2 regions of the Blautia sp. 1033sp1_1033st1_G9_1033SCRN_220408 genome follow, and region 2 is predicted to be linked to the other one. Evidence: riboswitches for the same ligand, from Rfam matches in the RefSeq annotation. Region 2 holds a riboswitch; the other holds the start of a gene.
The links. A riboswitch is a leader RNA that binds a small molecule or an ion and turns the genes downstream of it on or off. The one in region 2 is predicted to bind ZMP and ZTP.

Region 1 (19,141 bases), on a different contig from region 2:
CTATAGGGCTCGAACCTATGACCCTCTGCTTGTAAGGCAGATGCTCTCCCAGCTGAGCTAAGACCCCATGTATCAAGCTGTAAAAAAGTATTCATCCCTGTCACAACTTGCTTTGCTATTATACTATCATATCCGTCACTTTGTCAACAACTTTTTTAAATTTTTTGAGTTTTTAAAATAATAAAAAAAATATAATTTTTCCAAAAAACCATTTGACAACCATTCATTTATATGGTAATATATGTCTTGTCCTTGAGACAAACAATAACAAATGCGATAGTGGCGTAGTTGGTAACGCGCGACCTTGCCAAGGTCGAGACCGCGGGTTCGAGCCCCGTCTATCGCTCTTGATGCCGGAAGATTTTTCTTCCGGTTTTTTTTGTTTAGAATCTTCCAGTCAATTGCTGCATCCTGCGGAGCGTTTTTATACAAAGAAACATTATGGAGTAATTTCCTGTTACATAAAATAACAGCAAAACTTCCTGCTATACGCTAAGAAGTCCTGCTGTCTTATTACTATATTTATAGCTCTGCTTTCTTTAAAATCAATTAATGGTGGAACAGACGGATTCCGGTAAATGCCATAACCATTCCATAGCTGTCACAGGTAGCGATCACATCTGCATCTCTTACAGATCCACCAGGCTGTGCAATATACTTCACACCACTTTTATGTGCACGCTCAATATTGTCGCTGAATGGGAAGAATGCATCAGAACCAAGTGTTACATCTGTCATCTGATCCAGCCATGCACGTTTCTCCTGGACTGTAAAAATCTCCGGTTTCTGTGTAAAGGTTTTCTCCCACTTACCGTCAGCCAGAACATCCATGTATTCCTCACCAATATACACATCAATGGCATTGTCTCGTTCTGCTCTTGAAATCTCCTTTTTAAAAGGCAGGTTCAGCACCTTCGGACTCTGACGAAGGAACCAGTTATCAGCCTTCTGTCCTGCCAGTCTTGTACAATGCACACGGGACTGCTGTCCTGCACCAACACCAATAGCCTGTCCGTCTTTTACGTAGCATACAGAATTGGACTGAGTATACTTCAAGACGATAAGAGCCACTTTCATATCTCTTTTTGCTTCTTCTGAAAGATCTTTCTTAGCAGTCACAATATTGGAGATCAGCTGATCATCAATAGCCAGCTCCTGTCTTCCCTGTTCAAAAGTAACACCATATACCTGCTTATGTTCTACAGGTGCAGGCACAAAGTCCGGATCGATCTGGATCACATTGTAGTTGCCTTTTTTCTTCTGCTGAAGGATCTCCAATGCCTCCTGTGTATATCCAGGTGCGATCACACCGTCAGATACCTCTCTCTTGATCAAAAGGGCTGTATCTTTATCACACACATCAGAAAGGGAAATGAAATCTCCAAAGGATGACATACGGTCTGCACCTCTTGCTCTTGCATATGCACATGCCAGCGGTGAAAAGTTCTTCCAATCCATATCCTCTACCCAGTAGATCTTTGCAAGAGTCTCTGTCAGCGGAAGGCCAATGGAAGCCCCTGCAGGTGAAACATGCTTGAAAGATGTGGCAGCCGGGAGACCGGTAGCTTTCTTCAGATCGCGTACCAGCTGCCATCCGTTAAATGCATCCAGAAAATTAATGTATCCAGGTCTTCCTGAAAGAACCTTGATTGGAAGTTCTGATCCATCCTCCATGTAAATCCTGGAAGGTTTCTGATTTGGGTTGCATCCATATTTTAACTCTAATTCTTTCATTATTGTCTCCTCCTTCTTCTGATTACTGATTCTTGTTTACGATCTTTGATACATAACTGCCTGTTGCAATATCAATGTACCTTACAAACAGAGATACTTTGTTGTCAGGATTCAGGCTGTTCCACAACAACTCTGCAAATGCATCCATATCATCCGGGATGGCTACCAGCTTAGGCTCTCCTTCGAAGCTTGGAAGCGGATTCCCGTCGCACTTGTATGTGTGGATAAAATGTCCTTCTCCTGCTTTTGCATTTGAATAGGCAAAGGTATATCTGTTGCAAGAAGATGGATCCCCATTATTGCTTTTCAAAATAGACATTGCATAGCTGTAGGAACCATTTTCCACATGCATAACACCGGAAATACGAGGCGTATAGTTTGGTCCATCTGGCTCAAATTCTCTGCTGCGAAGGGACTGTTCAAATGTAAGCTGATGATCCATTCCCTCATAGATGGTGTCTGTCTGATCACCATTTGTAACAATCGTCTTATTGCCCAGAACACGTACCGGAGCATAAATGATCAAACTTGGATCAACCAGTTTGGAAGGGTCAAAGGCCTGTGTACGGATCCCCTCTCCTTCTTCTACAAAAATACGGTTTCTGCTGTTTTCACTTCTGCCCATGATAAAATATGCTGTTACAGCCTTGGTTCCATCTGCAGACCGTCCGATCACGATCCCTCTGCCAGGATAAGAATTTTCTTTCAGTTCTTTTTCCAGTGACAACATTTCCATAATCTTTGCTCCTTTGCTTTACCTTTTCTCTTTTTTGTGTACAAAAAACCTGGGAAGCCCTCTTACCAGGCTGCCCAGGCGGTCGACATTTTCATATACTGCACTCCCTGTAGGTTTGCCCTACGATCCGCCAGTTGTGCAGCTCTTTTTTACTATACAATAGATTTTTCTTATTTGCAAGCCCCCAAAAATATTTGGTGTTGAAAAACCTATTCACTTCAAGATTCACAGACACTCTACTGCAAGGCTTTATCTCAGTCGAGAAGACTCCCACATCTTTCAGGTGGTAAGTAACAGCAAGTTCGTCTCAGTGGGAGTCCAATCTCCGACTGAGATAAACGCTCCGCGAGGATGCGCAGTGATTCTGTAAAGAATATGTCAGCTTACGCTGACCAGAATCACGCGCCAAGTCTCGCGGCTACTCGACTTGAACCGCCTGAATGCGAGCCTGTATATCAGCCTTCATCTGCTCCCAGGCCTGAGGATTATCCACATAATATTTAGGGCATTCTTTCCCTGTTACATCATAATGCCGGATCACTGCCTCCTGATCCAGTCCAAAACGCACACAAAGCCAGGCTGCCAGTTTTACGCAAGATTCATAAGTGGTATCATTAAACTTCCCGGTCTCGTCTGGATGGCAGCACTCAATAGACAAAGTGTCTACGTTCCTGGAATTGGTGGCATAGGACATCTCAGAAGATGGAATACACTGGATCACCTCGCCCTCCAGTCCAATCACGAAATGGCTGCTTACCTTTGTCTCATGGGTCCAGGACAGATTCTCAAAATAATCCCTGTTGTCCTGTGCAGAGGCTCCCGGATTCGCTGTATAATGAATGGCAATATAATTAACCTGTGCAATGGGCAGCTGCGGCCTGGAATACTCATTAGGGGTAAGCAGCTGCACATCAATATACGGTGCTCCCTGTTCCTGCCACTGCTGAGGGCCATCGGAAGTACCCTCTACACTGGATGCATTCTGACTGGTCATTTCCTCTGACTGATCTGCTGTATACTTTCTGTTGATCAGCCAGATCATGCAGACAAGGATCAGCAGCAAAAGGCTGCACGCAAGGATCAGCCGCCGGTTACGCTGCCGTATCCGCTGCCTTTTTCCAGGTATTGTTCTTTTCTCTTTATGTAAATCAGGCCGCCTTGGAAAAGACGGCCTGGGAGATTTATCTGTCATATTTATTTATCATCTACACTGTAGTTCGGTGCTTCTTTTGTAATGTGGATATCATGAGGATGAGACTCTTTCAGAGATGCAGCGGAGATCTTAACAAATCTGCCGGTTGTCTTCAGTATCTCAATATTCTCGGCGCCACAGTATCCCATACCTGAACGAAGACCGCCCATTAACTGGAATACAGTATCCTCCAAATGGCCCTTGTATGCTACACGGCCCTCAACACCTTCAGGAACAAGCTTCTTGGCATTCTCCTGGAAATAACGATCCTTGCTGCCGTTCTCCATAGCTGCAATAGATCCCATACCACGATATACCTTGTACTTTCTTCCCTGATATAATTCAAATGTTCCCGGACTCTCATCGCATCCTGCGAACATGCTTCCCATCATACACACATTAGCACCTGCTGCGATCGCCTTAGTAATATCACCGGAATACTTAATACCACCATCTGCAATGATAGGGATATCATAACGGCTTGCCACTTCGTAACAGTCCATAACTGCTGTGATCTGTGGAACACCAATACCGGCAACCACACGGGTAGTACAAATAGATCCAGGTCCGATACCAACTTTAACAGCATCCACTCCTGCATCGATCAGAGCCTTTGTAGCTGCTCCTGTAGCTACATTCCCTGCGATCACCTGAAGCTCCGGATATGCTGCCTTGATCTCCCGAACAGCACGGAGGATATTCTCAGAATGGCCGTGGGCTGAATCGATCACGATCACATCTACGTTAGCTGCAACCAGTGCCTCTACACGTGCAAGTACATTAGCTGTAATACCTACAGCTGCACCACAGAGCAGACGTCCCTGGGAATCCTTCGCTGCCAGCGGATATTTGATCTGCTTCTCAATATCCTTAATAGTGATCAGTCCCTTTAAGTTGAAGTCATCATCAACGATGGGAAGCTTCTCTTTACGGGACTTGGCAAGAATCTTCTTTGCATCTTCAAGAGTGATCCCTTCTTTTGCAGTGATCAGTCCTTCAGAAGTCATGCATTCTTTAATCTTCTTGGAAAAGTCTGTCTCAAACTTAAGGTCACGGTTGGTAATGATACCTACCAACTTTCTGCCTTCTGTGATCGGAACACCTGAAATACGGAATTTTGCCATCAGGTCGTTGGCATCCTTCAATGTGTGCTCTGGGGACAAATAGAATGGGTCTGTGATAACGCCGTTCTCGGAACGCTTAACTTTATCTACCTCATCAGCCTGCGCCTCGATAGACATATTCTTGTGAATAATACCAATACCACCCTGTCTGGCCATGGCAATCGCCATTCTGTGCTCTGTAACGGTATCCATACCTGCACTCATCAGCGGTATGTTTAATTTTACTTTCTTGGTCAGATACGTGGTTACATCAACCTGATTCGGAATTACCTTTGAATACGCCGGAACTAAAAGAACATCGTCAAATGTAATGCCCTCTCCAATGATAGTACCCATTGCATTTCCTCCCTTGTTAAATGTTTTGTGTTTTATTTTTTATGTATTGTTCCATAGTTTAGCAAAAAAAATAATCAGTGTCAATACCGGGTTAGCCTGAAAAATTCTTAGCATGACACACTGGGTCAGGCCGGAAAAACCTTGCCATGACACACTGGGTCAGGCCAAAAAGACCTTGTCACAACCTGTTTACTCAGTCCAGAAAGACCTTGCTTGGCGCACTGCTCCGAATCGCCTGGATCATCTTCTCATCCGGCTCCAGGATCACTTTGCAGGACTCTCCATTATCTCTGATGATCATGGCAAAACGCTTGTGCTCTGCATTTCCAGAAGAAAAATCGTACACCTTCATCTTCTGGTTATTGTTGTAATAATCCATCCTGTGGGAGGTAAGGGGAGCTACCAGATCTGCATTCTTAATATCCAGATTTTTAACTCTTTTTCTCTTGGATTTGGCCATGATCTTGTCAATGTCCAGTTCACCGTTCACATAAAGATACTCGTACTCCAGGTCAGTCCTTGGAAACAGTATAAAATACCCTGCCAGACCAAGAACCAGTGCCAGAAGCAGAGCAATTGGTGTGATAAACAAACCTGCCACAACAAAAAGTGCAGTAAATCCTATCACTGCGATCCGGACTGCAGAATCCGCTGCTGTGCGCTCTTTCTTTACCAGATGCTCCTGATATAAGTCACTCATAACATCTTCTCCTATTTCTTTTTTTGTTTTTAATTTTTGTAATTGTCAGAAAGTTCAATTCAAGTCGAGCAGTGCTTCCAGTACATCTTCTACTATTCCTGACATTTTTTTCAGTATATCACAAAACAGGGCCAGCGTCTATGACGCCGACCCCAATTTATACTTTCTTTATGATGTACCTCTTTATAATGTGGCTGGGATTACATCATACCCATTCCCTGTCCGCCAGCCGGTACTGCCGGTGCATCTTCTTTGATGTTTGCAACAACAGACTCTGTTGTAAGCAGTGTAGATGCAACGCTTGTAGCGTTCTGAAGGGCACTTCTGGTAACTTTTGCAGGATCAAGGATACCTGCGCTAACCATATCCACATATTTCTCATTCAGAGCATCAAAACCAATTCCTGGCTCAGACTCTTTTACTTTATTGATGATCACGGATCCCTCAAGTCCTGCATTTGCAGAAATACGGAACAGAGGAGCCTCCAGTGCTTTCAGGATGATGTTGGCACCGGTCTTCTCATCTCCCTCAAGAGATGCAGCCAGCTCACCAACCTCTTTGGTAGCATGGATGTAAGCAGAACCGCCACCTGCGATAATGCCTTCCTCAACAGCTGCTCTTGTAGCTGCCAGAGCATCTTCCATACGAAGTTTTGCTTCTTTCATCTCTGTCTCAGTTGCAGCACCAACACGGATCACAGCTACACCGCCAGACAGTTTTGCAAGTCTTTCCTGAAGCTTCTCTCTGTCGAAATCAGATTTTGTCTCCTCAATCTGAGCACGGATCTGTGCAACACGGTTTGCAATATCTTCTTTCTTTCCAAGACCGTCAACGATAACGGTATTCTCTTTTGCAACTTTAACGGATTTTGCACGGCCTAACTGAGCCATTGTAGCATCCTTCAGTTCCAGACCAACCTCATCAGAGATCACTGTACCGCCTGTAAGGATTGCAATATCCTGAAGCATTTCTTTTCTTCTGTCACCATAGCCAGGAGCTTTAACAGCCACTACCTGGAAGGTTCCTCTTAATTTGTTTACGATCAGAGTAGTAAGAGCCTCACCCTCAACATCCTCTGCAATGATCAGAAGCTTTGCTCCAGCCTGAACGATCTGCTCCAGAAGCGGAAGAACTTCCTGGATATTGCTGATCTTCTTATCTGTGATCAGGATATATGGATCTTCCAGTGTTGCTTCCATTTTCTCCATATCTGTGGACATATATGCTGAAATATATCCACGGTCAAACTGCATACCTTCTACCAGGTCAAGCTCTGTATGCATAGTCTTGGATTCTTCTACAGTGATAACACCATCATTGGAAACCTTCTCCATAGCATCAGCTACCAGCTTACCAACCTCTTCATCACTTGCAGAAATTGCTGCTACATTTGCGATCTGGGATTTACCGCTTACTTTCTGGCTCATCTTCTTGATTGCTTCTACAGCAACATCTGTAGCTTTCTTCATACCTTTTCTCATAATGATCGGGTTTGCACCTGCTGCCAGGTTTCTCATTCCCTCATGTACCATTGCCTGAGCAAGTACTGTAGCAGTTGTAGTACCATCACCTGCAACATCGTTGGTTTTGGATGCTACTTCTTTAATCAGCTGTGCACCCATATTTTCAAATGCATCCTCAAGCTCGATTTCTTTCGCAATGGTAACACCATCGTTAGTGATCAGCGGAGCGCCAAACTGTTTATCAAGAACTACGTTTCTTCCTTTCGGTCCAAGTGTTACTCTTACTGCATCAGCTAATTTATTCACACCAGCTTCAAGTGCTGCTCTGGCTTCTGCGCCATATTTAATCTCTTTTGCCATGATCATCAATCCTCCTGTTTTTATTTAATAACAGCTAAAATATCGCCCTGTTTTACAACAATATATTCTTCGTTTTCAAGTTTCACTTCTGTTCCTGCATATTTGGAGTAGATAACCTTATCTCCTACAGCAACTTCCATTTTTACTTCTTTGCCATCAACAACGCCGCCAGGACCTACAGCAATAACCTCTGCCTGCTGTGGTTTTTCCTGTGCCTGACCAGGAAGAACAATACCGGACTTTGTAGTTTCTTCTGCTTCTAACTGTTTTAATACAACCCTGTCACCTAATGGTACTAACTTCATGATTTATGTCCTCCTTTATTATTGCAATGCTCTTCATTTCTAATTTGCTAGCACTCAATTAATATGAGTGCTAATCACTGTCCCTATATTATTGAATTTATCGCTTTTCTGCAACTCTTTTCACGCTTATAGATTACAGTGTATTCTTTTAAAATCTTATTTATTCTTTATTTTTCTCTTGTTTTCTAATTTTTTTATTTTTATAAAAAAATGATGTAAATATAGCAGCAAAAGAAACAGCCAGCAAGCCAAGCCAGAATCCTACAGGTACAGTATACACAAAGCCCATCATTGCGATGCATTTTTAGCAATAAGAACCTTACGGAATAATTTCCTGATTACGGAACAAAGCGAACAAGTCCGCTTCAAACTCCCTGTATCCCTCAATCTTTGAGGGACTTGTTACGCTTTGCGCGCCAGATGCAGTCTGCTTTAGCAGACATATTCCTCATGCATCTGGTCGCATCCTCGCGGAGCGTTTTTATGTAATAGGAACATTACGGAGTAATTTCCTATTACATAAAAAAGACTGCTGCAATCTCTGCAACAGCCTTCTGATCATCTGATATCCCAGCCCTGTTCAGGCTTTCTTGTTATTCTTCTGGGCTTTGATCTCCTCCAGTTCATCGAAGATCACTTCATTCAAAACCTTAATATAAGTTCCCTTCATACCTGAAGAACGTGATTCGATCACACCTGCACTTTCAAATTTGCGAAGTGCATTCACAATAACGGAACGGGTGATCCCTACTCTGTCAGCAATCTTGCTGGCAACCAGTATCCCCTCATCCCCATTCAGTTCATCAAAGATATGGATGATGGCTTCCAATTCCGAAAATGATAAAGTATTAAAAGCAGACTTCACAACCTGCTTCTTACGGTCTTCCTCCGCATTCTCTTCATGCACCGCCCGCATCATCTCCAGCCCTACAACAGTAGTGCCGTATTCGCTGACAATAATATCTTCTATATCATATGGACGGTCCTTACGGTACATAAATACCGTGCCAAGTCTCTCACCTGCAATGTCAATGGGATTGATAATCCCCTGGTAGCTTGCAGATACATGCTCAAACCCAAGCGTCTGGAGATTTACATTTTCTTTGGTAGACAGAACGCCCAGAAACCTTTCATTCAACATTCCATCCACATAGCCGCCAACTTTATCTTCAATCAGTTCTGTGATTTCCTCAACTCCAGGACATAAGCTTATACCTAATACCTTACCCTTCTTACTAAGTACAAGAATGTTGGAGCTTAGAGTCTCCATCAGAACCTGGCAGATATCATTAAATACCACCTTGCTGGAGTTGCTGTTGTGAAGAAGCTTGTTAATCTTCCTTGTTCTATCCAGTAACTGAACGCTCATATTGTCCTCCTTTCACTTCTTTTATGAAGCAATCCTGTAATCTGATATAATCATACTACACGTTTTGCAGGATATTTACAAGACATTTTTTACTATTTTTTTATTTTACCCGATTTTTCAGGAAATATATCTTATTAATAAATATTGACTGAAAAAAGCATTATTTATCCTCATCATCGGTTGTTTTCTGTTCCACATATCCACAGGTTTCCTGGCTGCATACCAGTTTATTGCCTTTTTCCACCATATAATTACCGCATTTTGGGCATTTCTTCTTAGACGGCTTCTGCCAGGACATAAAATCACATTCCGGATTGTTCTCACAGCCGTAATATTTTCTGCCCTTTTTGGTCTTTTTCAGCACAACCTCACCGCCGCACTTAGGACACTGTACACCAATCTTTTCATAATATGGCTTAGTGTTTCTGCACTCCGGGAATCCAGGGCATGCAAGAAATCTGCCATGGGGACCATATTTGATCACCATATGACGTCCGCAGTTATCGCAGATCACATCTGTAACTTCGTCCTGGATATCTACTTTTTCCAGTTCCTTCTGTGCAGCATCCACATCTGCTTTCAGATCCGGATAGAAATTACGGACAACTGTCTTCCACTGTACTGTCCCTGCTTCCACGCAGTCCAGAAGACCTTCCATGGTAGCTGTAAAATTCACATCTACAATACTTGGAAATGCCTGTTTCATAATATTATTTACAACTTCACCCAGTTCGGTTACATAAAGGTTCTTCTGCTCTTTTGACACATACCTTCTGCTGATAATCGTGGTAATGGTAGGCGCATAAGTACTTGGGCGTCCGATTCCCAGTTCTTCCATGGTTTTTACAAGGGAAGCCTCTGTATAATGAGCCGGCGGCTGTGTAAAATGCTGCTGTGGCTTTAATTCCTTTAAGGAAAGCTTCATGCCCTTTTCCAGACTTTGGCTTAATACATTGCCCTTCTTCTCATCATCTTCCTGGGTGTATACACACATAAAACCGTCAAAGGCCACCTTGGAAGCTGCAACTGTGAAGGTATATTCCCCTGCCCGGATCTTCACAGATGTGGTCTCATACTTGGCTGCTGCCATCCGGCTGGCTGCAAAGCGTTTCCAGATCAGCTGATAAAGCCTGAACTGATCTCTTGAAAGGGAGTCCTTGATCATCTGAGGAGTCCTGCTGATATCTGTAGGACGGATCGCTTCATGGGCATCCTGGATCTTCTGTCCCTTTTTCACTGCTTTTTCGAAATGGGAAACATACTGCTCACCATAATTGTCTCCAATATAAGCTCTTGCAGCACTGTCAGCTTCCTCAGAGATCCTGGTAGAATCTGTACGCAGATAGGTGATCACACCTACTGTGCCGCTGCCCTTGATATCCACGCCTTCATACAGCTGCTGTGCCAGACGCATGGTCTTCTGTGTAGAAAAATTCAATGTTTTGGCAGCCTCCTGCTGAAGAGTACTGGTAGTAAAAGGAAGTGGCGCATTCTTGGTGCGTTCTCCTTTCTTTACCTCGGAAATCTCATACTCCTGCCCCTCCAGAGCCTTCAGTACCTGGTCCATCTCCTGCTTATTATGGATCTCCATCCGCTTGTCTGTGCCGTAGAATCTGGCTTCCAGTGGCTTTTTCTCTCCATTTACAATGAAGTCTCCGTCCAGGCTCCAGTATTCTTCCGGAATAAAAGAATTGATCTCATCCTCTCTGTCGCAGATGATACGTAAAGCTACAGACTGTACCCTTCCTGCACTTAAGCCTCTCTTCACCTTTACCCATAAAAGAGGACTGATGGTATAACCCACCATACGATCCAGCATACGCCTTGCCTGCTGTGCGTCCACCAGGTTCAGATTTAGTTCTCTTGGATGCTTCAACGAATCCTTTACTGCAGTCTTTGTGATCTCATTAAAGGTGATCCTGTGCATTTTCTTTGGATCCTCTTTCAGAGCCTGTGATAAATGCCAGGAAATAGCCTCTCCCTCACGGTCAGGGTCCGTTGCAAGATAGATCTTATCTGCTTTCTTCGCTGCCTTACGAAGTTTGGCAAGCAATTCTCCCTTTCCACGGATGGTTATATATTTCGGTTCAAAATCATTATCCACATCAATGCCAAACTGACTCTTTGGGAAATCCCGTACATGTCCGTTTGATGCCTCTACTTCATAATTTGCCCCCAAAAACTTCTTAATTGTCTTTACCTTTGCAGGTGACTCAACTATCACCAGATACTTTGCCATGATAACTCTCCTAAGCTAAATCATAATGTAGTCACATGTTACTTACATCTAACATAATGCTGTCTGCCCACCTCACTGGCAAGCCCCAATACCTGAAGCTGCATCAGCAGCCCGCTTGTTTTTCCTGCTGAAAATCCTGTTTTTTGAATAAAATAATCCAGGTTTTCAGGTCGTAAATCGAGACAACTATACACCAATTCCAAATCTCTTGCAAGTCCTAAGTTCTTTTTTTCTCCTGCTGTCTCCTTCTTTTCAGGAAAAATCCCCCATTCCCCAAGCAGGATTTCCGGACACCAGGCAATGCCTGCCCCATCAAAAATCAGCTGATTACAGCCCTGTGAAAGAATCTGATCCACCTGTCCCGGAAGGGCATACACTGCCTTTCCCTGATCAAGAGCAAAGCCTGCAGTGATCAAAGATCCGCTTCGTTCTCTGGCTTCCACGATCAGCACCACATCTGCCAGGGCACTGATGATCCTGTTTCGTGCAGGAAAATGTCCTGCCTTTGGCGGCATCCCGGGAGGAAATTCACTGATGATCCCTCCTCCGGTTTCCAGGATCTGATTGTAAAGCTTCCGGTTGGCTGCAGGATAACACACATCCACGCCGCTGCCCAGCACTGCATAAGTTGGCCTTTGTGCCTCCAATGCGCCCAAATGTCCCTGAGTATCGATTCCCAATGCCATACCGCTTATCACCTGGATCCCGTATTCTGCCAGTACCTTTGCATAACAATGAGCCTGCCTTTTTCCATAGGCGCTGCACATTCTGGCCCCTACCACAGCTGCTGTGGGTGCATTGTCTTCCGGCAGATTTCCTATTACATAAAGTTCTTTTGGCATACCTGACAGCTTCTTAAGACGCTTGGGATATTCCTTACTGTTTATGGTGATCTTTCTTATTTCTGTTTGTTTTCCTTCCATATAAAATACCTCACTGTTTCTTCATTTATACCCAGTATTTTTTGTCAAATGCACGATAGGATAAAGCCTGCGAAATGTGGGAAACATGTATCTTATCCTCCTGCTCCATATCCGCAATGGTTCTGGCCACTTTCAGTATTCTGTGATACGCTCTGCCACTAAGTTCCATTTTTCGGAATGCCTGTTCAAGAAGCCTGTTTCCTTCTTCTGTAACCCCGCAGTATTTCTGGATCTGTCTGCCGGAAAGCTCTCCGTTAAAGCATATGTTTTCCTTTTGATATCTTTCCAGCTGGATCTGCCTGGTTCGCTCTACTCTTTCCCGGATCGTATCAGAGGATTCTCCTTCCGGCGCGCCATTCATCTGCTGAAAAGATACAGGCGATACCTCCGTACAAAGATCGATCCGGTCAAGCAAAGGATTGCTGATCTTCCCCAGATAGTGACTCACTTCTCCAGGAGTGCAGCGGCACCTGTTCATATCCGGAAAAAAGCCACATGGACAAGGGTTCATGGCTGCTGCCAGCATAAAGCCTGCCGGAAATGTAAAGGTCCCGCTGGCTCTTGAAAGCTGGATCACTTTATCTTCCATGGGCTGCCGCAGGATTTCCAGGCTTCTCCTTGAAAATTCCGGCATTTCATCAAGAAAAAGCACACCTCTGTGTGCCAGGGTCACCTCTCCTGGACCAGGAATCCTGCCTCCTCCTGCCATTGCCTGGGCAGAACTGGTATGGTGAGGACTTCGATAAGGTCTTTGACAGATCAACGGACTGTCAGCAGACAACAATCCAGCAATACTGTAGATCCTGGTCAGCTCCAGGCTTTCTTCAAAAGTAAGCTGTGGCATAATGGTGGGAAGCCGCTTTGCCAACATAGTTTTGCCGGCTCCAGGAGGGCCGATAAACAGAATATTGTGAAATCCGCTCACTGCGATCTCACAGGCTCTTTTGGCTCCTTCCTGACCATGGATATCCAGAAAATCCACCCTGGTCTTGCACTCATTTTCTGTTTCTTTAGGGCTTGGTCTGTCAGGATTTTCTTTATGAAAATCTTCCGGATTTTTCAGATATCGGATCAGTTCTTTCAGATCCTTTACACCGATCACTGGCATATCTTTTACAAGCCTGGCCTCCTGAAGATTACCATAGGGAACCATACAATATCTGCACTTTAATTCCCTTGCTTTGATCACTCTGGCAAGAATACCCGGCACAGGATAAATCTCTCCGTTCAGGCTGATCTCCCCGGCAAGCATCACGCCTTCAAGCAGGCTTGGATGAAGGATCCCTGCCGCAGATAAAACAGCTGCAGCTACAGGTATATCAAATCCTGCCCCTTCTTTTTTGATATCTGCCGGTACAAAGTTCACGGTTACTCTTTTAGGTGGCAGACTGATCCCATTATTGCGGAGAGCAGTACGGACCCGGTCCTGAGCCTCTTTTACCTGAGCTGACGGATACCCCACCATTGTGAAGGATGGAAGACCGTCACTTACATCTGCTTCCACCTGAATGGGACACACTTCCATTCCTAAAATACTGGCTGACAATACACTTGCAAACATGATTTCCTTTCTGCAAAAAGCGCTGCCCCGACCTGTGTTTTTGCCTTTTTTAAAATAAAATTCTCATGGATTTTTGTAGATGATTTTCAGAATACTGCACATGAATTCCAGACTGTTTTTGAACAGATAGATAGATTTTAGTATAGCCCATTATGCTCCTATTTGCAATAGTTTAATTGGTTCTGTTTTATACTGCGAATAGACGTTTTCATAGAAATACAAAAGAAAAAAATCGGAAAGGAGAAATACTGTATGAGATTTCAGCGCATTCAGGATCTGCGTACGGATGCTGACCTTTCTCAGAAACAAATCAGCGAAATCCTGCATATCAGCCAGCGATCCTATTCCCATTATGAAACAGGATCCAGGAATATACCAATTGAAATGCTCATCCGACTTGCAAACTATTATAATACAAGCATTGATTATCTGGTTGGCCGTACCGATAACAAAAAGCTGTATCACTAAAAAACATGCATTGTATGCTTCCCGGAAGCTAATCCAGCTCCTAGGCACACACAATGCATGTTTTGTTTTAGTTTTATGGAACAATTATTCTACACCATTCCAGCAATAAGTGCAAAGCTTACATGGCTCAATATCAATGGATGCTTCCAGATCATCCAGACGATGGTACTTCAGGGAAGTGAAATTCAGTTCTTTACGAATCTCTTCCAGCATTTCCTTATAGTTCTGTGAATCCGGATTTGCATAATCTGCAAGCACTTTCGGATCCACATGATCCCCTTCTCTTTTTGCCACGATCCGCCTTGTGATCAGATCCATTTCTGATTTGGATCTGGAGAAATTCAGATACTTGCAGCCATAGAGCAATGGCGGACATGCAGGACGGATATGCACCTCTCTTGCCCCATTATTATAAAGAAATTCTGTAGTTTCACGAAGCTGTGTACCACGAACGATGGAATCATCAATCATCAGCAGGCTTTTCCCTTTGATCAGCTTATGTACAGGGATCAGTTTCATCCTGGCGATCAGATTACGCTGGCTTTGCTGAGTAGGCATAAAAGAACGGGGCCAGGTTGGTGTATATTTAATAAATGGTCGTGCAAAAGGCACTCCGGAACGATTGGCATATCCAATGGCATGGGCAATACCTGAATCCGGCACACCTGCTACAATATCCGGTGAAATCTCCCCTGCATCTCTGCCTGCCAGAATGTCTCCGCATTTGTACCGCATTTCTTCTACATTGACTCCTTCATAGGTAGAAGTTGGATACCCATAATATACCCAGAGGAAAGAGCAGATGCGCATTTTATCCCCTGGCTTTTGCAGCACTTCCACCCCTTCAGGTGTAAGGAAATCTACCTCGCCCGGGCCTAATTCCTTATAATCTTCATAACCCAGATTAATGTACGCATGGCTTTCAAAAGAAGCACAGCAGGCTCCTTCTTTCCTGCCGATCACTAAAGGTGTCCTTCCCAGACGGTCACGGGCTGCATACAGTCCTTCCGGTGTCAGGATCAGCATAGTCATAGATCCCTGGATCACTTCCTGTGCATAGCGGATCCCGTCCAGGATACTGCCCTTCTGATTAATCAGAACTGCCACCATTTCCGTAGGATTTACGCTGCCTCCGCTCATCTCAAGGAAATGTGAGCATCCGTTTTTGAAACAGTTCTGTACCAGTTCCTCCAGATTGTTGATCTTACCAACTGTGGTGATGGCAAAATTCCCCAGGTGGGAACGTACAAGCAAAGGCTGAGGCTCATTATCAGAAATACAGCCGATTCCTACATTTCCGTGCAGTTCCTCCACATCCCGATCAAACTTTGTCCTGAATGGTGAATTCTCGATATTATGGATTGCCCTGTTAAATCCTTCTTCTCTATCATAAACAGCCATTCCACCTCTGCGCGTTCCCAGATGTGAATGATAATCGATTCCGAAAAACAAATCCATTACACAACTGTTTTTTGAAACTACTCCAAAAATTCCACCCATTTTTTCGATTCTCCTCTGTTTTTATTTGCCCTGATGGACTTTTATATAGAAATCAATGCCTGATCCTTTAATGGTTCAGTCACTTTTTCTCTTTGATAATGCCTCTCCTGTAGGCTTCCAGAAGCCATTTTAATTCACTGATCCGCTCCTTCAGTGCCTTTCCATTGTCTGTATCCCCAACCAGGCGCCGTCTGGAAGTATAATGAACTGCCACACGGTTTGAAACAATGTCCTGTTCTCTGATCACTGCATCCTCTGCAGAAGTAAAAGGCTCATGGGCAGTCAGTGCCAGACCATAGGAATTATAGATCAGGGTATATCCGGCGATCCCCGTAACTTTCCGATAAGCTTTGGAAAAACCGCCATCGATCACGATCACCTTCCCACCACACTTCACAGGATTCTCTCCCTCTAGCTGATGCACAGGTACATGGCCGTTAATGATCCTGCCCTCTGCCCCGTCCAATCCAAATTCTTCCAAAATATGATCAACTACTTTTTCATTCTCAAGAAGGCGGTAATAAGCATTTTTATTCTCCTGATGAGTTCCCGGATCTTCTATATAGTACCGTTCAAAAGTAGTCATCTTATCTTTTCCGAAAAGCGGTGAATTAGGTGCTGCCCAGATGTACCACAGTATATCCCTGCTTTTTTCCAGTTCCTTATCGTCCAATTCATAAAAAGCCCGTCTTGCATAGGATTCCAGGGTATCATAAAGGGCTTTTCCTTTGTATATGTTCCCATAGATCTGTACTTTCTTAAAGGATCCGTCTTCATTTAATGGAATGCTTCCATGAAACAGCAGATTCCCATTATATACCCTATAAAGCCCTCCTTTGTCAAGAAGAAAACGCATATGCTGTTGAAGCTTTGCACAATTAACAAAACCGGAAGTAAGCCGTTCCATCACTGTTCGTTCTTCTTTAGTAAGCTGATAAGGATGTGTCCAGTCCACAGTGGGAAAACAATTATCCAAAAGTGGATATTCTTTTCCGTCAGGAAGTGTAACCGTTCCTTTTTCCGGATGGATCCGATGAAGCAGGAGTCGATCCTCCATATCAAAGTCCGGATGGTTCATGATCAGCTGACCCTCCAGTTTGAACTGGATCACTGCAATAGCCTTATGCATTTTCCTGCTATATTCTTTTTCCATTGCATTGTAATTAGACGGACTGGAAATCCCTGAAAAAGCTATGCAGGGATCATCCCTGTATGCTTCCATTGCAAAGGCTGCCAGCGGCATCATGTTAATCCCATAGCCATCCTCCAAAATATCCAGATTGCCATATCGGACACTATTACGGATCACAGTGGCAATACATGCCTGCTGTCCTGCAGCAGCTCCCATCCATACTACATCATGGTTCCCCCACTGGATATCCAGGGAATGGTAAGACATCAATCGGTCCATAATGAAATGGGGGCCAGGTCCTCTATCATAAATATCTCCAAGGATATGCAAATGATCCACTACCAGCCTTTGGATCAGTTCGCACAAAGCAATAATAAAGTTCTCTGCCCTGCCGATCTGAATGATGGTTTCTACAATCGCATCATAATAGGCTTCCTTGTCCAGAACCTCTGCCTTTTCAGTGATCAGTTCTTCAATCACATAAGCAAAATCTGCAGGAAGGGCTTTTCTTACTTTGGATCTTGTATATTTGGAGGCTGTTGTTTTGCATACCTCGATCAGACGGTATAAAGTGATCTTATACCAGTTTTCCATATCCTCTTCCTGTTTTTTTACCAGTTCAATCTTCTCTTTCGGATAATAAATCAGCGTTGCCAGTGATCGTTTATCCTGATTGCTTAGGGTATGGCCAAACACGTCATCCACCTTCTTACGGACTGCCCCTGAGCCATTTCTCAGCACATGGGAAAAAGCCTGGTATTCCCCATGAATATCAGAAAGAAAATGCTCTGTACCTTTCGGCAGGTTCAGAATAGACTGAAGATTGATGATCTCTGTGGATGCCTTTCCAATCGTTGGATAAAGCTCTGCAAGCCGCTGCAGATAGCGCAATTCTTCTGTGGTCATAGTCCCTCCCTACACCGCATTTTTTGAGAAATCAAACAGTGAAATCTGGTTGGACTGAGGAATATCCCCAAATAACCCCAGATCGTCCATCAGATCGATCACTGTCTTGCTTACCTTCGTCCTGTCACGGAAATCATCCTTTGACAGGAACTTTCCTTTTGCTGCTGCTTCTACAACAGCGTCTGCTGCCTTGTCCCCCAAACCGTCAATGGTATCCAGCGCAGGCATCAGCTTCTGATCCATGATCTGGAACCTGTGGGCCTTTGCCTTGTAAAGGTCAATAGGAACAAAGTCAAATCCTCTTGCATACATCTCCTGTACGATCCTCATATCCTTCAGGGTTGCCTGCTCCTTCTGGGTAGCCAGATCCCCTTTCTTACGGATCTCTGCCATATAGTATTCCAGTCTTTCTTTACCCATACACATCAGTTCATAGGAAAATGATGTGGCACGGATACTGAAGTAAGCTGCATAGTAAGCCAGTGGCTGGAAAACCTTAAACCAGGCAATACGGTAAGCCATCATAACGTAGGCTGCTGCATGGGCTTTTGGGAACATGTACTTAATCTTCTTACAGGACCAGATATACCAGTCCGGAACCCCGTGCTCTTTCATGGTTGTGATCCATTCATCACGCAGGCCTTTTCCTTTACGTACACTTTCCATGATGGTAAATGCCAGACCGCTTTCCACACCCTGTCCGATCAGATAGATCATAATATCATCCCTGGTACAGATAGCAGTGGAAATAGTGGCCTTTCCTTCTTCGATCAAGGTCTGTGCATTGCCAAGCCACACATCCGTTCCGTGAGATAGCCCTGCAATACGGACAAGATCAGAGAAATACTTTGGTTTTGTATCAATCAGCATCTGCATGGCAAAGTCTGTACCAAACTCAGGAATACCCAGACATCCCAGCTTACAGCCTCCGATATCCTCTGGCTTGATCTTCAATGCCTCTGTGCTGGCAAACAAAGACATCACTGCCTTGTCATCCAGCGGAACCTTCCTGGCAGAAAGACCTGTCAGATCCTCCAGCATACGGATCATGGTAGGATCATCATGCCCCAGTATATCTAGCTTCAGAAGGTTA
Region 2 (10,149 bases):
GCACTGTCAAAGATCACTTCTTATATGAGGGAGCATTACAGGGAAGATTTAAAGCTTTCAGAAATGGCAGCCCTTTTTGGCTATTCGGAGGCTTATTTGTCACGAATGTTCAAAAAATATGCAAAAGTCAATTTTAAGTCATATCTTCAGGATATCCGAATGGCATATGCATACAGAGAACTGATGAATACTGACCATACAATCAGTCAGATTGCACTGGATAACGGCTTTGCCAGCAACAGATCATTTGCCAAGGAATTCCAAAAAAGATACCAGATCCTGCCCAGTGCAGTGGAAAGAGAAAAAAGGTCAAAAAAGTGACATGGAATAGACAATAAAAAAGACGAAAAGCATACCTGTTTATGGTATGCTTTTTTTATCGATAAACAAAAAACTTATGGCAAGGAGGTAAAGAGGTGAAGATTCAAAATGTAACAGATGACTCTTTCCGCAAATATGGAAAGGTTCTGGAGGGGTATGATTTTACAGCACTGATCAGGGAGATGAAGCATACACCTGTACCGGAAAATGTGATCTATGTAGCTTCCGTAGAAGAACTGGAAAGCCTGGATGTGGCCAGAGAACTGCAGAACAAAGGCTATGGCGGACTTCCTATTGAGATCGGATACTGCAATGGACATAACAGGAAACTGAATGCAGTGGAATACCATCGCAATTCAGAAATCAATGTGGCTGTAACAGATCTGGTGCTGCTGATCGGACATCAGCAGGATATTGCACCGGATTTTACATATGACACAGCGAATATTGAGGCATATCTGGTACCGGCAGGCACTGGCATTGAGGTTTATGCTACTACACTTCATTACGCACCATGTCATGTAAATGATACAGGCTTTCAGTGCGTGGTAGTTCTTCCAAGAGGGACAAATACAGATCTGACTTTCCAGACAGAGACCGATGGGGAAGACAGACTTCAGACTGCTAAGAATAAATGGCTGATCGCACATGAAGATGCAAAGATCCAGGGTGCATTTAACGGATTAAAAGGTAAAAACATTTCATTGGATGAGGAATAAGGAGGATAATATCATGATGAATAATATGCCACAGATCAAGATTGGAATTGTTGCAGTAAGCAGAGATTGTTTTCCAGAGTCTCTTTCTGTTACAAGAAGAGAAGCACTGGTGAAAGCTTACACAGAGAAATATGATGCTTCTGAAATTTATGAATGTCCTGTCTGTATTGTAGAAAGTGAGATCCACATGGTACAGGCACTGGAGGATATTAAAGCAGCTGGCTGTAATGCACTGGCTGTTTATCTTGGTAACTTCGGGCCTGAGATTTCTGAGACCCTGCTTGCAAAGCATTTTGATGGACCAAAGATGTTCCTGGCAGCTGCAGAAGAGTCCGGAGATGACCTGGTACAGGGCCGTGGAGACGCATACTGCGGTATGTTAAATGCAAGCTATAATCTTAAGCTTCGCAATATTAAAGCTTATATTCCAGAATATCCGGTTGGAAATGCAGAAGAATGTGCAGATATGATCCATGATTTTGTGCCTGTTGCAAAGGCAGTATATGCACTGAGCAATCTTAAGATTATCAGCTTTGGACCTCGTCCATTGAATTTCCTTGCATGTAATGCACCAATCCAGCAGCTGTACAACTTAGGGGTTGAAATTGAGGAGAACTCAGAGCTTGACCTTTTTGAAGCATTCAACAAACATGCAGGAGACGAAAGGATCCCGGCACTGGCAGAAGAGATGGCAGCAGAGCTTGGAGCAGGTAATAAAAAGCCGGAGATCCTGCCAAAGCTTGCACAGTATGAGCTGACCTTAAAGGACTGGGTAGAGGAGCATAAAGGTTATCGTAAATTTGTTGCCATTGCAGGCAAATGCTGGCCTGCATTCCAGACACAGTTTGGATTTGTTCCATGCTATGTAAATGGTCGTCTTGCAGCACAGGGTATCCCGGTATCCTGCGAGGTTGATATTTACGGTGCATTAAGCGAGTTCATCGGCACAGTGATCAGTAATGATACAGTAACACTTCTTGACATCAACAACACCGTACCAAATGATATGTACGAAAGCGATATCAAGGGCAAATTTAATTATACGCAGAAGGATACCTTTATGGGATTCCATTGTGGAAATACAGCAGCTGGCAAGCTGTCTTCCTGCACAATGAAGTATCAGATGATCATGGCAAGAAGCCTGCCTGAGGAAGTAACACAGGGTACACTGGAGGGTGATCTGGTGCCAGGAGATATTACTTTCTATCGTCTGCAGAGCACTTCTGACAACAAGCTTCGTGCTTATATTGCACATGGTGAGATCCTGCCGGTTGCAACACGTTCCTTTGGATCTATTGGTATTTTTGCAATTCCGGAGATGGGACGTTTCTACCGCCACGTATTGATCGAGAAGAACTTCCCGCATCATGGTGCAGTTGCATTTGGACATTACGGAAAAGCATTGTTTGAAGTATTTAAGTATATCGGAGTTCCGGTAGATGAGATCGGTTATAATCAGCCGGCAGGCGTAAGATATCCGACGGAGAATCCATGGGGGTAATTGAGTATGTACTATATCGGTATTGACCTGGGCACTTCCGCCGTAAAGCTTCTTCTCATGGAAGAGTCCGGAAAGATCTGTAATATCGTATCAAAAGAATATCCATTATATTTCCCACATCCAGGCTGGTCAGAGCAGAATCCTTCTGACTGGTTTGAGAAAAGCATGGAGGGGATGAAAGAGCTGACCGCCGGGATCGACAGATCCCAGGTGGCAGGCATTGGTTTTGGAGGCCAGATGCATGGGCTGGTAACTCTGGACAAAGAGGATCAGGTGATCCGTCCTGCAATTTTGTGGAATGATGGACGCACAGGAGAAGAGACTGATTACTTGAATCAGGTGATCGGTAAGGATAAACTGTCCGCATATACTGCAAATATTGCTTTTGCAGGATTTACAGCACCAAAGATCCTGTGGATGAAGAAAAATGAGCCTGACAATTTTGCAAAGATCGTAAAGATCATGCTTCCAAAGGATTATTTGGCTTACCGTCTGTCTGGTTCCTTCTGTACGGATGTATCTGACGCATCCGGTATGCTTCTTCTGGATGTAAAGAACAGATGCTGGTCTGAGGAAATGATCCAGATTTGCGGAATCACAAGGGAACAGCTTCCAAAACTGTATGAAAGCTGGGAGGTTGTAGGTACCCTTAGGCCGGAACTGGCAGCTGAGCTTGGTTTTTCACCAGAGGTGAAGATCGTGGCAGGAGCCGGAGATAATGCGGCCGCGGCTGTGGGTACAGGCACTGTAGGAGATGGCCAGTGCAATATTTCACTTGGTACTTCCGGAACTATTTTTATTTCCAGCAAAGAATTCGGAGTAGATCAGAATAATGCACTTCATTCTTTCTGCCATGCAGATGGCAGCTACCATCTGATGGGATGTATGCTTAGTGCAGCTTCTTGCAATAAATGGTGGTCAGAAGAGATCCTTGGAACAAAGGACTATAGTGCGGAGCAGGCACCGATCAAAGAATTAGGTGAGAATCATGTGTATTTTCTGCCGTATTTGATGGGAGAACGTTCTCCTCATAACAATCCGGATGCAAGAGGCGTATTCTTTGGCATGACTATGGATACCACACGGGCTGATATGACTCAGGCCGTACTGGAAGGCGTTGCATTTGGCCTTCGGGATTCCCTGGAAGTGGCAAGAAGCCTGGGAATCCAGATAGAACGTACAAAGATCTGCGGTGGTGGCGCAAAGAGCCCACTTTGGAAAAAAATGATTGCTAATATTATGAATCTTAAGGTGGATGTATTGGAAGTGGAAGAAGGTCCATCATTGGGCGGCACCATGCTTGCAGCAGTTGGCTGCGGCGCCTACCCGGATGTGGAAACCATTGGAAAGAAGCTTACAAAGATTGTGGATACTGTGGAACCGGAACCGGCTCTTGTGGAAAAATATGAAGCAAGATACCAGAAATTCCGTGAATTGTATCCAACGATGAAGCCTTTATTTACTATAAAAGTCCCGGACTGTAGCCATGAATGAGCCATGGCTGCATGGGTGAATTCATATTAAGACAAATTTTTCAAGAACTTTACCAACACCGTCTTCCTCGTTGGAAGAGGTAATGTACCGGGCCCGGGTTTTTACCTGGGCCTGTGCATTTTCCATGGCAACGCCAAGACCAGCATATTCGATCATAGGTAGGTCATTCAGGCCATCGCCGACAGCAATCATCTCTTCCTGACGGATATTAAAAAGCTGTCCCAGCCGTTCCATAGCCTTGGCTTTGGATACCTGACTGTTGAAAAACTCCAGATAAGTGGTCTGGGAAGTACAGAAAGTTACCTGGGAAAAAGCATCTCCAGGGAGTTCTTCCTGTATTTTTTTGATTTTTTCTTCTGTATCGATCCACAGGATCTTAGTAACGCCCTGGCGGATCAGGGCATCTTCGTCTTCCATAAGGACAGGCTCCACACCAGTGTTTTTCTTATAGGCATGGATCTGATTATTCAAAACATTCCCATAAAGCCGGTTGCCGGACCAGATACACATGGTGGTATTATAATTCCGGCCGAATTCTAATATCTTATGTATATCTTCTGGTAAAAGTTCCTGTTTGTACAGGATCTCCTTGGTGTCAGAGCGGATGATCATGGCACCATTATAGGTGATCAAAGGAGCCTGAAGACCAAGGAACTGACTGTATCTTTCTACACCCTGGATGGGACGTCCGGTGCACAGGGTAAATAGAAATCCCTGTGCAACAGCTTTCCTGATCGCCTGAGCAGTTCTGGGAGAAATCTCCTTGGAATCATTTAAAAGAGTTCCGTCCATGTCCACTGCCATCATTTTGTATTCCATTATTTTTTACCTAACCTTCCCATGATCCATACACAAAGCATGATCAACAGGATAGCTACGAAAATACCAGCCATTCCTTTGCCCATGATTTCCAGGGCTGCCATTATATTCTCTGTATTCATTGAGATTCCCTCCTACATCTATACATTATCATACATTATAATTATGAATCTTTAAAGCAAGCTTGTTACCAGATTGATCACAAGTCCTCCTGCAATAACAGAAGCGATCTGGCCGGATACATTGGCTCCGGCTGCGTGCATCAGGATAACATTGCTTGGGTCTTCTTCAAGTGCCATTTTCTGGATCACGCGGGAAGACATGGGGAATGCAGAGATTCCGGCTGCGCCAACCATAGGATTGATCTTTTTCTTAAGGAACAGGTTCATAAATTTGGCAAGAAATACACCGCCAATAGAGTCCATTACAAAGGCAAAAAGTCCGATCAGCATAACCATTAAAGTGCCTTTTGTGACAAAGTATTCTGCACGCATGCTGAAGGAAATAGAAATGCCAAGCAATAATGTGATCAGGTTGGCAAGGGTATTCTGAGCGGTATCGGACATGGTGCCAAGTACGCCGCACTCACGGATCAGATTACCAAACATCAGAAATCCTACAAGAGCCACAGATTGTGGTGCTACCAGACCTACAATCATAGTAACAACAATAGGGAATGCAATACGCATTTTCTTGGAAACAGAAGCCGGATTGTATTCCATATGGATCTGGCGTTCTTTTTTGGTGGTAACAAGCCGTATAGCAAAAGGCTGGATAATGGGAACCAGCGCCATATAGGAATAGGCGGCTACTGCTATGGCACCTATATATTTTGAGTGCAGGACCTGGGATACCAGGATGGAAGTAGGACCGTCAGCGGCACCGATGATACCGATGGAAGCTGCATCCTTCAGGTCAAAACCAAGAACGGTTGCCAGCAGGATTGCTGCAAAGATCCCGAACTGTGCACCGGCACCAAATAAAAACATCTGTGGGGTGGAAAGCAGTGGACCAAAATCAATCATTGCTCCGATACCGATAAACAACAGGATTGGCATAGCCTCGGAAGCATTGATCCCTACATTGTACAGCCATTCGATCACGCCATTTGCCTGAATGCCTCCCTGAAGGGTCTGATCAAGTACACCTGTAAAGGGAAGATTAACCAGAATGGCACCAAATCCCATTGGTAAAAGCAGGGATGGTTCATAACCTTTTTCGATTGCCAGATAGATCAGCAGGATACCTACTGCGTACATAACCACCTGCTGCCAGGTGAGAGCCTGGACTCCTTCAATTAAAAAACTCATGATTTTCCTCCTGAAAAATGGATTTTGAGAGAGCGAAGTGAGGACAAGCATGTCTCATTTATGACTGCTGCCCGTGATTTCATAGTAAATAAAAAAGACTTTTATTACAGTATTTGCTGAATGAACAATAAACATACTGTAATAAAAGTCTTGCTATTTCAACTTTAGGCGGGTCACTGTACTGGTGGCCGTTCTGACGCCTGAAAATCCACTGGATGAAACACTGATAAAGGTCCAAGCCTGTGGCAGCTACTCCCTCTTATTGGAAGTATTATATCTATAAGAGGGAGTATTGTCAAGGTTGAATTTCTATTAGAAAAGACCTGTGATCTTTCCAGTTTCGTCTACGTCGATCTTCTCAGCAGCCGGTACCTTGGGAAGTCCTGGCATGGTCATGATCTCACCGGTAAGTGCTACGATGAAGCCGGCACCTGCAGAAATCTTCAGGTTACGTACTGTTACCTCAAAGTCTGTAGGAGCGCCAAGCTTGGTCTGGTCATCTGTCAGGCTGTACTGTGTCTTAGCTACACAGATCGGGCAGTTGCCAAAGCCAAGAGCCTCTAACTGTTTTGCCTGTTTCTGGGCATTTGCTGTAAGAACAACTCTCTTACCACCATAGATCTTCTGAACGATCTGGTTCAGCTTGTCTTCAATGGAGCCTTCCAGCTCATAGGAATATGTGAAGTCGTTTGGCTCATCACACAGACGTACTACTTCCTCAGCCAGCTTCAGACCGCCTTCGCCGCCTTTTGCCCATACTTCGGAAAGTGCTACGTTTACGCCAAGCTCTTTACATTTTGTTTCTACAAGATCAAGTTCTGCCTTGGTATCTGTTGGGAATGCGTTGATAGCTACTACGCATGGCAGTTTGTATACGTTGCGGATATTGCTTACATGCTTCAGAAGGTTTGGAAGACCTTTCTCAAGAGCTTCCAGGTTCTCATTGTTCAGGTCAGCCTTTGGAACGCCGCCATTATATTTCAGTGCACGTACAGTAGCTACGATCACTACTGCGTTTGGCTTCAGACCTGCCATACGGCATTTGATGTCCAGGAATTTCTCTGCACCAAGGTCAGCACCAAAACCAGCCTCTGTGATGGTGTAATCAGCCAGCTTTAAGGCCATTTTTGTAGCAGTTACAGAGTTGCATCCGTGAGCGATGTTTGCAAATGGTCCGCCATGTACGATGGCCGGTACATGCTCCAGTGTCTGTACAAGGTTTGGCTTCAGGGCATCTTTAAGAAGTGCGGTCATAGCGCCCTCTGCATGAAGGTCACCAGCTGTTACCGGCTTCTGCTCTGATGGTTTGCCATATGTATATCCGATGATGATCCTGGAAAGACGTTCTTTCAGGTCTTTGATGTCACTTGCAAGGCAAAGAACAGCCATGATCTCAGATGCAACCGTGATGTCGTATCCGTCTTCACGAGGCATACCGTTTGTTCTTCCACCAAGGCCGTCTACTACATTACGAAGCTGACGGTCATTCATATCTACACATCTTCTCCAGGTGATCTTACGTGGGTCAATGTTCAGTGCATTTCCCTGGAAAATATGGTTGTCGATCATTGCTGCCAGCAGGTTATTCGCTGCACCGATGGCATGGAAATCACCTGTAAAGTGAAGGTTGATATCCTCCATAGGAACAACCTGTGCATATCCGCCGCCTGCTGCACCGCCTTTAACACCGAATACCGGTCCAAGGGATGGCTCACGGAGAGCTACCATAACACTTTTGCCCATTTTCTGCATTGCATCAGCCAGACCAACGGTAGTTGTTGTCTTACCTTCACCAGCCGGTGTAGGGTTGATAGCAGTCACAAGAATCAGCTTTCCATTTTCTTTGTCAGATTCTTTTAAAAGATTGTAATCGATTTTTGCTTTGTACTTTCCGTACTGCTCCAGGTATTTGTCATCAATCCCTGCTTTTTCTGCGATCTCAGTGATCGGCTTCATTTCGCATTCCTGTGCGATCTCAATGTCAGTTTTGAATCCCATAAATTTCTCCTCCTGATTTTGAATAAATATTGATAGCCTTCCGGGAATATTCTGCCTTTACTCTCCGGGAACATTGCTGCCGGACCACAGGATGGGTACAATGCCATCATCCTGTTAAAAAAGGGCAGTATCTGATGAGATCAAATACTGCCCAGACGGTCGGCTGTGTCCAACTTCTGAAATCCCTGTGGTCAATTCCACGAATCCGTCAGTATTCAGAAGCTTTTCAACTGATGAAATCACTTTAGCATAAGTGGATGAGATTGTCAAGTATTTATCAATGTTAATTGATAGAAAAATAACAGTTAAATTTGTGCAAAATTCATAAAATGATAAAAAGATTATAGAAATTTTAGAAAAAGTATATAGGATATCCTTGTCCTTTATGATAAAATGAAGCCATAATGTTAGGAAATGCCCCAATTACGATATGGAACGAGAGGTTGGATACAGCATGGATCGAAGAGGATTTTTAGACATTTTGGAGAGTCAGCTGACCGGGCAAATGCATGAAGGGAAGATTGCTGCACATTTAAGGTATTATGAGGATTATATACAGTCCCAGGTGATGAAGGGAAGATCAGAGCAGGATGTGCTGAACGAACTTGGAGATCCCAGGCTGATCGCCAGGACTCTTCTGGATACAGATACGGATAATGGCAATATATCCTATGAGGAGTATTCTACAGAAGATTCTGGCTTTTCCGGGGATAGCTATAGCGAAGACAAGAGACAGGTTCACAGTTTTCAGGATAAGCCCTGGTATGAGAAGCTGATCTCTCTTGTGATCTTTGTGGGGATTTTAAGTGTGCTGATTCGAATGATCGGGCGTATTATGCCGTCTCTTGTTATGATAGCATTAGGGGTGTATGTGATATCTTTTTTATTTCGACGGAGATGATAGGTATTTCCAAATAAGAGGTATGCGGACAGATTAAGAAAGGGAAAAGGGAGGATTTTATAATGAGTATTGCAGAGAACAGGCAGGCAATCCTGGAGGGCAGGACTGCTCTTGGGATTGAGCTTGGGTCTACCAGGATCAAGGCTGTGCTGATCAATGAACAGAATGAGCCGATAGCATCCGGAGGACATGAATGGGAGAATCGTTATGAACATGGAGTATGGACCTACAGTCTTGAGGATGTATGGAGCGGACTTCAGGGGTGCTATCAGAGCCTTCTTATGGACATTAAAGAGAAGTATGGTGCAGAGACAGAGCTTACCAGAACAGGTGCTATAGGTATCAGTGCCATGATGCATGGTTATATGCCTTTTGATAAAGAGGGGAATCTGCTGGTTCCTTTCCGTACCTGGCGCAATAATATTACCGGGGAAGCCAGCGAGAAGCTTTCAGAGCTTTTTCATTATAACGTTCCCCAGAGATGGAGCATTGCTCATTTATACCAGGCCATTCTGAAAGGCGAGCCTCATGTAAAGGATATTGATTATATTACTACTCTTGAGGCTTACGTGCACTGGAAGCTTACCGGGCAAAGAGTGCTTGGGATCGGGGATGTGGCAGGTATGTTCCCGGTAGACTGTGAGACAAAGGATTATAATGAGACCATGATCCAGCAGTTTGATCAGATGGTCCAGCCATATGGATTTGGCTGGAAGCTTCGGGATATTATGCCTAGATGTCTGGTGGCAGGACAGGAAGCTGGCTGTCTGACAGAAGAGGGTGCAAGACTTTTGGATGTGAGCGGCAGATTGCAGGCCGGGATTCCTATGTGTCCGCCGGAAGGGGATGCAGGCACTGGCATGGTTGCCACTAACAGCGTTGCTATGCGCACAGGAAATGTTTCAGCAGGTACTTCTGTATTTGCATCTATTGTACTGGAGAAGGAATTATCTGCCCCTTATAAGGAGATTGATATGGTTGCTACACCATCCGGTCATCCGGTGGCTATGGCACATTCTAATAACTGCACCACAGATCTGAATGCATGGGTGGGCATTTTCAAAGAGTTTGCCCAGGCTATGGGGA

Region 1: another riboswitch for ZMP and ZTP. It lies ahead of AB5916_RS11100 (IMP cyclohydrolase); the one in region 2 lies ahead of AB5916_RS16985 (formate--tetrahydrofolate ligase).

The regions. Positions count from the first base shown of each region.
Region 1 is NZ_JBFKZO010000014.1:24,149-43,289, forward strand. It holds tRNA gene AB5916_RS11085 (tRNA-Val) at 1-67, opposite strand, end outside; tRNA gene AB5916_RS11090 (tRNA-Gly) at 274-346, shown strand; gene AB5916_RS11095 (phosphoribosylaminoimidazolecarboxamide formyltransferase) at 550-1,734, opposite strand; gene AB5916_RS11100 (IMP cyclohydrolase) at 1,757-2,470, opposite strand; ZMP/ZTP riboswitch at 2,536-2,618, opposite strand; gene AB5916_RS11105 (N-acetylmuramoyl-L-alanine amidase family protein) at 2,889-3,662, opposite strand; gene guaB (IMP dehydrogenase) at 3,665-5,122, opposite strand; gene AB5916_RS11115 (DUF6106 family protein) at 5,316-5,822, opposite strand; gene groL (chaperonin GroEL) at 6,023-7,645, opposite strand; gene groES (co-chaperone GroES) at 7,666-7,950, opposite strand; gene AB5916_RS11130 (hypothetical protein) at 8,111-8,242, opposite strand; gene codY (GTP-sensing pleiotropic transcriptional regulator CodY) at 8,531-9,319, opposite strand; gene topA (type I DNA topoisomerase) at 9,480-11,558, opposite strand; gene dprA (DNA-processing protein DprA) at 11,597-12,481, opposite strand; gene AB5916_RS11150 (YifB family Mg chelatase-like AAA ATPase) at 12,507-14,042, opposite strand; gene AB5916_RS11155 (helix-turn-helix domain-containing protein) at 14,295-14,510, shown strand; gene AB5916_RS11160 (amidophosphoribosyltransferase) at 14,595-16,010, opposite strand; gene AB5916_RS11165 (fructose-1,6-bisphosphatase) at 16,090-18,048, opposite strand; gene AB5916_RS11170 (PolC-type DNA polymerase III) at 18,058-19,141, opposite strand, start outside.
Region 2 is NZ_JBFKZO010000040.1:686-10,834, reverse strand. It holds gene AB5916_RS17020 (AraC family transcriptional regulator) at 1-321, shown strand, start outside; gene AB5916_RS17015 (DUF4867 family protein) at 417-1,040, shown strand; gene AB5916_RS17010 (L-fucose/L-arabinose isomerase family protein) at 1,057-2,541, shown strand; gene xylB (xylulokinase) at 2,548-4,035, shown strand; gene AB5916_RS17000 (Cof-type HAD-IIB family hydrolase) at 4,057-4,854, opposite strand; gene AB5916_RS16995 (hypothetical protein) at 4,854-4,976, opposite strand; gene AB5916_RS16990 (sodium ion-translocating decarboxylase subunit beta) at 5,028-6,164, opposite strand; gene AB5916_RS16985 (formate--tetrahydrofolate ligase) at 6,477-8,162, opposite strand; ZMP/ZTP riboswitch at 8,305-8,388, opposite strand; gene AB5916_RS16980 (DUF1700 domain-containing protein) at 8,617-9,063, shown strand; gene AB5916_RS16975 (xylulokinase) at 9,126-10,149, shown strand, end outside.